2 regions of the Bradyrhizobium sp. 2TAF24 genome follow, and region 1 is predicted to be linked to the other one. Evidence: riboswitches for the same ligand, from Rfam matches in the RefSeq annotation. Region 1 holds a riboswitch; the other holds the start of a gene.
The links. Region 1 has a riboswitch for glycine ahead of AB4Z37_RS15080 (D-amino acid dehydrogenase). Riboswitches for the same ligand answer to the same signal wherever they lie in the genome.

Region 1 (4,417 bases):
TCGAACGGCGGGTGCAGGAAATTCATCCGGCCGAGCGTCTGGAAGCCGAACTTGTTGAGGTTCTCGACCTTGAGATCCTTGTTGGCTTCGAGCGCCGGCAAGAGATCGCTCGGCGGGAATTCGATGAAGTCAATGTCGCCCGACTGCAGCGCGTTCACCGCGGTCTGCGCGTCCGGCATCGTCACCCACTCGACCCGGTCGACCTTCACCACCTTGCCGCCCGACGTCCAGCTCGGCGGCTCCGAGCGGGGAACATAGTCCTTGTTCTTCTCATAGACCGCCTTGACGCCGGGCTGGAACTCGGACTGCACGAACTTGAACGGCCCCGAGCCGACCTGCTCCGGGATCGCCTTGTCCGACGGCGTCTCGGCGATGCGCTTGGGCATCATGAACGGCACCACCGAGGACGGCTTCGCGATCGAATCCAGCACCAGGCCATACGGCTCCTTGAGCTTCAGCGTGATGGTCTTCGCATCGGTGGCCTCCAGGCTGGCAGTGTAATCCAGCAGCTTCTGGCCCATGCTGTCGCGCGCGCCCCAGCGCTTCAGCGACGCCACGCAGTCTTCCGCCGTGACCGGCTTGCCGTCATGCCATTTCAGGCCGTCGCGCAGGGTGAAGGTGTAGGTCAGCTTGTCGTCGGACACTTTCCAGTCGGCCATCTGCGGCCGCACCTTGAAGCTGGAGTCGACCGCCAGCAGCGTATCGTAGACCATGTAGCCGTGATCGCGCGAGATATAGGCCGTGGTGATGATCGGATCGATCACCCGCAGGTCGGAATGCATCACGGCAGTGATGGTCTTGCCCGCCTGCGAGGCCGACGAGAAGCCGAATACGACCGCGGACGCGAGCAGCCCCCGCAGCGCGATCCGCGCCAGCGATTTTCGTTCACGCAAGACAACAGACATACCATCCTCCAGAATTGTTCTCGTCCCCGATGGATTTTCCTGGGCGACAGGTTGGCCACAACGGTGAGGCTTTTCCGGCATCCCGCTCAAGATGCTGACGCGCCATGACGATGCGATGTTTTAAGCTTCAAGACTTGCATCAACCACGCAGGGCGTCAATCGTGATTTCGGCGGCGCTGTGCACGGCACCTGCGACACCCCGCACCGGATGCCGTGCACGCGGTTGCGGCGCGCGGGATTTTCAGGACCGCCGCTTGCGGTCACCGGCATCAGACTGCATCATCGCCCCGCCGCCAGGGAGCGCTCGGCAGCCGACAATGACACAGAGAGGGACACGCCCGTGATCAATCCGGCACAACTTCCGTTCGACGTCGACACCATGCTGCAGGGCCTGCGCCCGTGGGTGGAATGCGAGAGCCCGACCTGGGATGCCGCAGCCGTCAACCGCATGATCGGTCTCGCCGCCCGCGACCTTGCAGTGGCCGGCGCCGAGATCGAGCACATCGCCGGGCGCAATGGCTTCGGCGGCTGCGTGCGCGCCCGCTTCCCGCATCCCCGACGCGACGTGCCCGGCATCCTGATCGCCGGCCATCTCGACACCGTCCATCCGGTCGGTACGCTCGCCAAGCTGCCCTGGCGGCGCGAGGGCAGCAGGTGCTACGGCCCCGGCATCTTCGACATGAAGGGCGGCAACTACCTCTCGCTGGAGGCAATCCGGCAATTGCAGCGCGCCGCCATCGCCACGCCTCTGCCCGTCACCGTGCTGCTGACGCCCGACGAGGAGGTCGGCACGCCCTCGACCCGCGACCTGATCGAGGCGGAGGCCGCGCGCCACAAATATGTGCTGGTGCCCGAGCCCGGCCGCGGCAGCAGCGGCGTCGTTTCCGGCCGCTACGCCATCGCCCGCTTCAACCTCGAGGCCAAGGGCCGCCCCAGCCATGCCGGTGCGACGCTCGCGGCCGGCCGTTCTGCGATCCGCGAGATGGCGCGCAAGGTGATCGAGATCGACGGCATGACCGCCGAGGACTGCACCTTCAGCGTCGGCCTCGTCCATGGCGGACAGTGGGTCAACTGCGTGCCGTCGCTGTGCACCGGCGAGGCGCTCAGCATGGCGAAGCGCCAGGAGGATCTCGACCGCGGTGTCGCGCGCATGCTGGCGCTGTCCGGCACCGCCAACGACGTCACCTTCACGGTCACGCGCGGCGTCACCCGCCCGGTGTGGGAGCCGAACGACAAGACCATCGCGCTGTTCGAGACCGCGCGCGGCATCGCCAGGACGCTCGGCATCGATCTCATCCATGGCAGTGTCGGCGGCGGCTCCGACGGCAATTTCACCGGCGCGATGGGCATCGCGACCCTCGATGGCCTTGGCGTGTGCGGCGATGGCGCCCACACGCTGGAAGAACATATCGAAGTCGACAGCCTGGTGACCCGCGGCCGCCTGATGGCCGGGCTGCTCGCAACGCTCGACTGAGCCGGAACCGGTCGTTCTGCATCGTTTCCCGGCACCGCCATGCCACGGGATGAGAGTCACCTCATCCCGTTTTCATGTGCCAAAGCAGACACAACGCAGCACGATCCGCCATCCGAATTGCGTTGCACAATGAGACGGCAACGCGGAGCGAAATTTAGCCTTGCCCAATCGGAAGGCCCATCCTAGGCTTTGAGCGTCCGTATTGACGTTGCGGGAGAGATCGAAAGGGATGTGCAAGCATTCGTTTCGGCGCCGACGGAGCAACCGCCCCGGAAACTCTCAGGCCCAAGGACTGTGACGTCAGGACAATCTGGAGAGAGACGCCATCGCAACGATGGGGTCCACCGAAGGGGATATCCTTCTTGCGCTTCGGCGCGGGTGGATGAAGCTCTCAGGTACCGTGACAGATGGGGCGCATGCACCGGTTTTTGGCCGGTGACAACGCGACTCAAACGCACGGGAGCCTGAAGACCAACCATGACCCATTTTGCAGTGATCGGCGCCGGTATCACCGGCGTGACGACGGCCTATGCCCTGTTGAAACGCGGCTACGCGGTAACGGTGCTGGATCGTCATCGTTACGCCGCGATGGAAACCTCCTTCGCCAATGGCGGGCAGTTGTCGGCGAGCAACGCCGAAGTCTGGAACAACGCCGCGACCATGCTGAAAGGTTTGCGCTGGATGTTCCGGCGCGATGCGCCGCTGCTGATGAACCCGGCGCCCAGCTGGCACAAATACTCATGGCTCGTGGAATTCGCCCGCGAGATCACCAACTATCGCGACAACACCATCGCCACCACACGCCTCGCCATCGCGGCGCGGCAGCATCTGTTCGCCATGGCCGAGCAGGAAAATATCGCCTTCGATCATGAGCGACGCGGCATCCTGCACATCTATCATGACAAGGCGGGCTTCGACGCCGGCCTGCGTGTCAACACCTTGCTCAGGGAAGGCGGCCTCGATCGCCGCGCGGTGACCCCCGCGGAGATCCGCGACATCGAGCCGGCCCTGCAGCGCAGCTATCACGGTGGCTTCTTCACGCCGTCAGATTCGACCGGCGACATTCACAAGTTTACCCGCGGCCTCGCCGCGGCGTGCATGCGGCGCGGCGCCCGGTTCGTCCACGAGGTGCAGGTCGATACGATCACGCCGGTGCAAGGCGGATATGATATCCGCTGGCAGCAGTCCTCGGATAACGACGTCGGGGCAGCGCAGCCGCTCCATGTCGACGGCATCGTGGTCTGCGCCGGGGTCGGCAGCCGGCACATCGCTGCGCAGCTCGGCGAACGTGTCAACGTCTATCCGGTCAAGGGCTACTCGATCACGGTGCATCTCGACACAGCGCAGAGCCGCGACGCAGCCCCTTATGTCAGCCTGCTCGACGAATCCGCCAAAATCGTCACCAGCCGGCTGGGAGCCGATCGTTTCCGTGTTGCCGGCACCGCCGAGTTCAACGGCTTCAACCGCGACATTCGCGCCGATCGCATCCAGCCACTGACCGACTGGGTGCAGCGCAACTTCCCTGGCGTGGAGACCGCGCGGGTCGTGCCCTGGGCCGGCCTGCGTCCGATGATGCCGAACATGATGCCGGTGGTGCGATCCGGAACCAGGCCCGGGGTGTTCTACAACACCGGCCATGGCCATCTCGGCTGGACGCTGTCGGCGGCCACCGCCGAAGCGATCGCGCTCGCAGTCGAGAGCTGGCGGCACGCTGCGGTGCATACGGCCATGATCACCTCGCGCGGGACATCGGAATTGTCCACGGCGAAGTTTGGCGGCACGCCGGCCCTTGCCCCCTCGCCGGCCTTGGCACACAATTTACCTGGAGCCGAGCAAGTGCCGGCACCAGCGACAGAAACGACCAGCGAAGCGCGACGCGAGCGATGTGCATGACGGAAACCGGACACCGATCCAGCAGGGTCTTGCGACCCAAATCCTGGGACAACGGGAGATAACGCGCATGGCTGGCTATCTGATCCGGCGCCTGCTGGCCTCCATCCCGGTGATGGGCGTCGTGGCGTTGTTTGTGTTCCTGCTG
Region 2 (4,417 bases), on a different contig from region 1:
GGGCCGCCATAGCCCATCGGCACGCCGAAGCGCTGGGTCGAACCGACGGCGATGTCGGCGCCGAGATCGCCGGGCGAGGCCAGCAGCGTCAGCGCCAGCGGATCGGCGGCGATGATGGCGAGCGCGCCCCTGGTCTTCAGTGCGGCGATCGCCGGGCGCAGGTCGCGCACCGCACCATGCGTGCCCGGATATTGCAGCAGGCCGCCGAACACCTCGGCGCCGGCGAGATCGCGCAGCGGATCGCCGGTGATCACGCGCCAGCCCAGCGGTTCGGCGCGCTGGCGCAGCACGGCCAGCGTCTGCGGATGCACCTCATGGTCGACGAAGAAGGTGTTGCTGCCCCCCTGCGCCGAGCGGTGCGCCAGCGCCATCGCTTCCGCCGCGGCGGTGCCCTCGTCGAGCAGCGAGGCGTTGGCGACATCGAGGCCGGTGAGGTCGCACACCATGGTCTGGAAGTTGAACAGTGCTTCCAGACGGCCCTGGCTGATCTCGGGCTGGTAGGGCGTATACGCCGTGTACCAGGCCGGATTCTCCAGGATGTTGCGCTGGATCACCGCCGGCATCAGCGTGCCGGAGTAGCCTTGGCCGATCAGCGAGGTGACGATGCTGTTGCGCTCGGCGAGCGCGCTCATGTGGGCCAGCGCCTCGCTCTCGCTCAGCGCGGTGCCGAGGTCGAGCGGGGCGGTCTGGCGGATCGACGCCGGCAGCGTCTCGTCCATCAGCGCGGTCAGGCTTTTGGCGCCGACCGTGTCCAGCATGGCGTCGATGTCGCGCGGCGCCGGGCCGATGTGGCGGCGCACGAAGGTGGTCGCGGCCTCGTTCGGCGGCAGGTTCGATCCGGCGCGGCCCGTCGTCGGGGCGGCGGAGGCGGCGGGTCCTTGGCGCGGCGTGGTCATGGCGGTCTCTCTGGCTTCGGCGTGCGGCGGCAGTCGGGGCGTCAGGCCGTGTGGGCCTTGTAGGCGGCTTCGTCCATCAGGCCGGCGAGCTCGCTCTGGTCGGCAATTCTGATCTTGAAGAACCAGGCGCCATCAGCGGGATCGGTGTTGACCAGCGCCGGGTCGGCGGCCAGCGCGTCGTTGATCGCGACGATCTCGCCGGTCAGCGGCGCATAGACGTCGGACGCGGCCTTGACCGATTCGACGACGGCGGCGGCTTCCGCCTTCTTGAGCTGGCGGCCGACCTTGGGCAGCTCGACGAACACGACGTCGCCGAGCTGGGTCTGGGCGTAGTCGGTGATGCCGACGGTGGCGACGTCGCCGTCGATCTTCAGCCACTCATGGTCGGCGGTGAACAGCGTGGTCATGACCAAATTCCTCTCTCGGTCGTCAAATTCAGCGCAAAAGTCAGCGTTTGTAGGCGTGGGGCACGAACGGCATCGGCGCGACGCGCAGCGGCAGGCGCTGCTCGCGCACCTCGGCGAACAGCTGCGTGCCGGTCTCGGCATAGGCGGCGGGCACATAGCCCATCGCGACCGGCGCGATCCGGCTGGGACCAAAGCCGCCGGAGGTGACAAGGCCGGCCTGCGCCGGATCGTCGGCATGGACGAACAATGCAGCGGGGCCGCGCACCGGTGCGCGCCCCTCGGCGAGCAGGCCGACGCGGCGGCGCGGCGCGCCCTGGGCGAGCTGGCGCAGGATGATGTCGGCGCCGGGAAAGCCGCCGGCGCGGGCACCGCCCGTGCGGCGCGCCTTCTGGATCGACCATTCCAGCGCGGCCTCGACCGGCGTCGTGACGATGTCGATGTCGGGGCCGTAGAGGCACAGGCCGGCCTCGAGCCGCAGGCTGTCGCGGGCCCCGAGGCCGATGGGCTGCACCGCCTCGGGCGCCAGCAGTTTTTCGGCGAGCGCGGCGGCCTCGGCCGCCGGCACGGAAATCTCGTAGCCGTCCTCGCCGGTATAGCCGGAGCGGGACACGATGCAGGGAATGCCCATCACCTGATGCGGGCCGCAGTCCATGAAGCGCATGGCGGCGGTGGTCGGCGACAGCGTCGCCAGGACCTCGGCCGCCTTCGGACCCTGCAGGGCGATCAGCGCGCGATCGTCCAGCACCTCGATGTCGCAGGCGTCCGCAAGATGCGCCCGCAGATGGGCCTCGTCGTCGGCCTTGCAGGCGGCGTTGACCACCAGGAACAGGTGATCGCCGGCGTTCGACACCATGAGGTCGTCGAGGATGCCGCCGCGGTCGTTGGTGAACTGGGCGTAGCGCTGCCGCCCGGCGGGGAGGCCGAGGATGTCCTGCGGCACCAGCCGCTCCAGCGCCAGCGCGGCGTCTTCGATCCGGCCGGACTTCGGCCGCAGCCGGATCTGGCCCATGTGGGAGACGTCGAACAGCCCGGCGCTTGCGCGGGTGTGAAGGTGCTCCTTGAGCACGCCGAGGGGGTATTGCACCGGCATGTCGTAGCCGGCGAACGGAACCATCTTGCCGCCCAGGGACAGGTGCAGCGCGTGCAGCGGGGTGCGTTTCAGCGGGGCGGGGGCGAGAACGGACGCAGACATCGGGCGGACTCCTGGCGACCGGGGACCATCCCCCTGACATCGTCGAAGCCCCATCTGTCGCTGTGCCTGAGAGTATTATCCCGTCGGCGGACGCCTTTCCGGGGTCAGCCGGCCGCGTCGCTTTCCAGATGTCGTTCCATCACGCGGTCCTTTTGCCTGAGAGTTTCCGGGGCGGTTGCTCCTTCGGCGCCGGCCCTTTGGAGGCCGGTCTCTCCCGACGTGATGATCGTCTGGCGCGGAGAGAACACGCCCCGGGCAGGCCTGTCAACGCGCGGCGGGGGCCTATCAACGGTTCTTGTGGGGGAGGGGTAAGCCTTTGACGGGTGCGCCGAATTCATGCCCCGGAAATGCCCGTTTTCTGGACAGGGAAGCCCGCGGCCGGTAAAAGCGGGCGGGACAAGAGGAGCCTGCCGCGCCATACTCGCGGCCGGTTTCCCCACAGGGGGCGATTCCGGCGCGGCGGCCTGCCGCCGGCGCGGCTTCGCCCTGATCAGCAAACTTGAGCGCATTCAGCGCGGATGTTCAGGTATCCGGGACGCTGAACGGCCCGGACGGTGCGATTGGACGGATATGAGCGGCGTTAACGAGATCAGGTCTGCGTTCCTCAACTACTTCGCGAAGAACGGCCACGAGGTGGTGTCATCGTCGCCGCTGGTGCCCCGCAACGATCCGACGTTGATGTTCACCAACGCCGGCATGGTGCAGTTCAAGAACGTCTTCACGGGCCTCGAAAAGCGATCCTACCAGCGCGCCACCACCTCGCAGAAATGCGTGCGCGCCGGCGGCAAGCACAACGACCTCGACAATGTCGGCTACACCGCGCGCCATCACACCTTCTTCGAGATGCTCGGCAACTTCTCGTTCGGCGACTACTTCAAGGATCGCGCCATCGAGCTCGCCTGGAACCTGATCACCAAGGAATACGGGCTGCCGAAAGACCGCCTGATGGTGACGGTGTATTCCGAGGACGACGAGGCGTTCGGCCTGTGGAAGAAGATCGCCGGCCTGCCGGAATCCAAGATCATCCGCATCCCGACCTCCGACAACTTCTGGCAGATGGGCGACACCGGCCCGTGCGGCCCGTGCTCGGAGATCTTCTACGACCACGGCGAGCACATCTTCGGCGGCCCGCCCGGCTCGGCCGACCAGGACGGTGACCGCTTCATCGAGATCTGGAACCTGGTGTTCATGCAGTTCGAGCAGGTCGCGAGCGGCGTGCGCAATGCGCTGCCAAAGCCCTCGATCGACACCGGCATGGGCCTGGAGCGCATCGCCGCGGTGCTGCAGGGCAAGCACGACAACTACGACATCGATCTCTTCGCCTCGCTGATCCGCGCCATCTCGGAGCTGACCGGCGCCGACGCCGACGGTCCGCAGAAGGCGTCGCTGCGCGTCATCGCCGACCATCTGCGCGCATCGTCCTTCCTGATCGCCGACGGCGTGCTGCCGTCGAACGAGGGCCGCGGCTATGTGCTGCGCCGGATCATGCGCCGCGCCATGCGCCATGCCCAGCTGCTCGGCGCGCGCGACCCGCTGATGTACCGCCTGGTGTGGGCGCTGGTGCGCGAGATGGGCCAGGCCTATCCGGAGCTGGTGCGCGCCGAGGCGCTGATCGAGGAGACGCTGCGCCTCGAAGAGACGCGCTTCCGCAAGACGCTGGAGCGGGGACTGTCGATCCTCGACGAGGAGAGCCGGTCGCTCACCTCCGGCGACCGCCTCAAGGGCGACACCGCGTTCACGCTGTACGACACCTACGGCTTCCCGCTCGACCTGACGCAGGACGCGCTGCGTGCCCGCGGCATCGATGTCGACGTCGACGGCTTCAATGCCGCGATGGAGAAGCAGCGCGAGAAGGCCCGCGCGTCGTGGGCGGGCTCCGGCGACACCGCGTCGGAGGCGATCTGGTTTCCGCTGCGCGAGCG

Region 2: it holds a riboswitch for glycine, as region 1 does, so the genes downstream of both, gcvT (glycine cleavage system aminomethyltransferase GcvT) here and AB4Z37_RS15080 (D-amino acid dehydrogenase) in region 1, are expected to answer to the same signal.

The regions. Positions count from the first base shown of each region.
Region 1 is NZ_JBFRFW010000008.1:244,445-248,861, forward strand. Features, by position in the region: gene AB4Z37_RS15070 (ABC transporter substrate-binding protein) at 1-905, opposite strand, end outside; gene AB4Z37_RS15075 (M20/M25/M40 family metallo-hydrolase) at 1,249-2,379, shown strand; glycine riboswitch at 2,581-2,684, shown strand; glycine riboswitch at 2,686-2,790, shown strand; partial or broken gene AB4Z37_RS15080 (D-amino acid dehydrogenase) at 2,857-4,086, shown strand; gene AB4Z37_RS15085 (ABC transporter permease) at 4,340-4,417, shown strand, end outside.
Region 2 is NZ_JBFRFW010000013.1:129,126-133,542, forward strand. Features, by position in the region: gene gcvP (aminomethyl-transferring glycine dehydrogenase) at 1-896, opposite strand, end outside; gene gcvH (glycine cleavage system protein GcvH) at 938-1,303, opposite strand; gene gcvT (glycine cleavage system aminomethyltransferase GcvT) at 1,344-2,495, opposite strand; glycine riboswitch at 2,631-2,722, opposite strand; gene alaS (alanine--tRNA ligase) at 3,066-4,417, shown strand, end outside.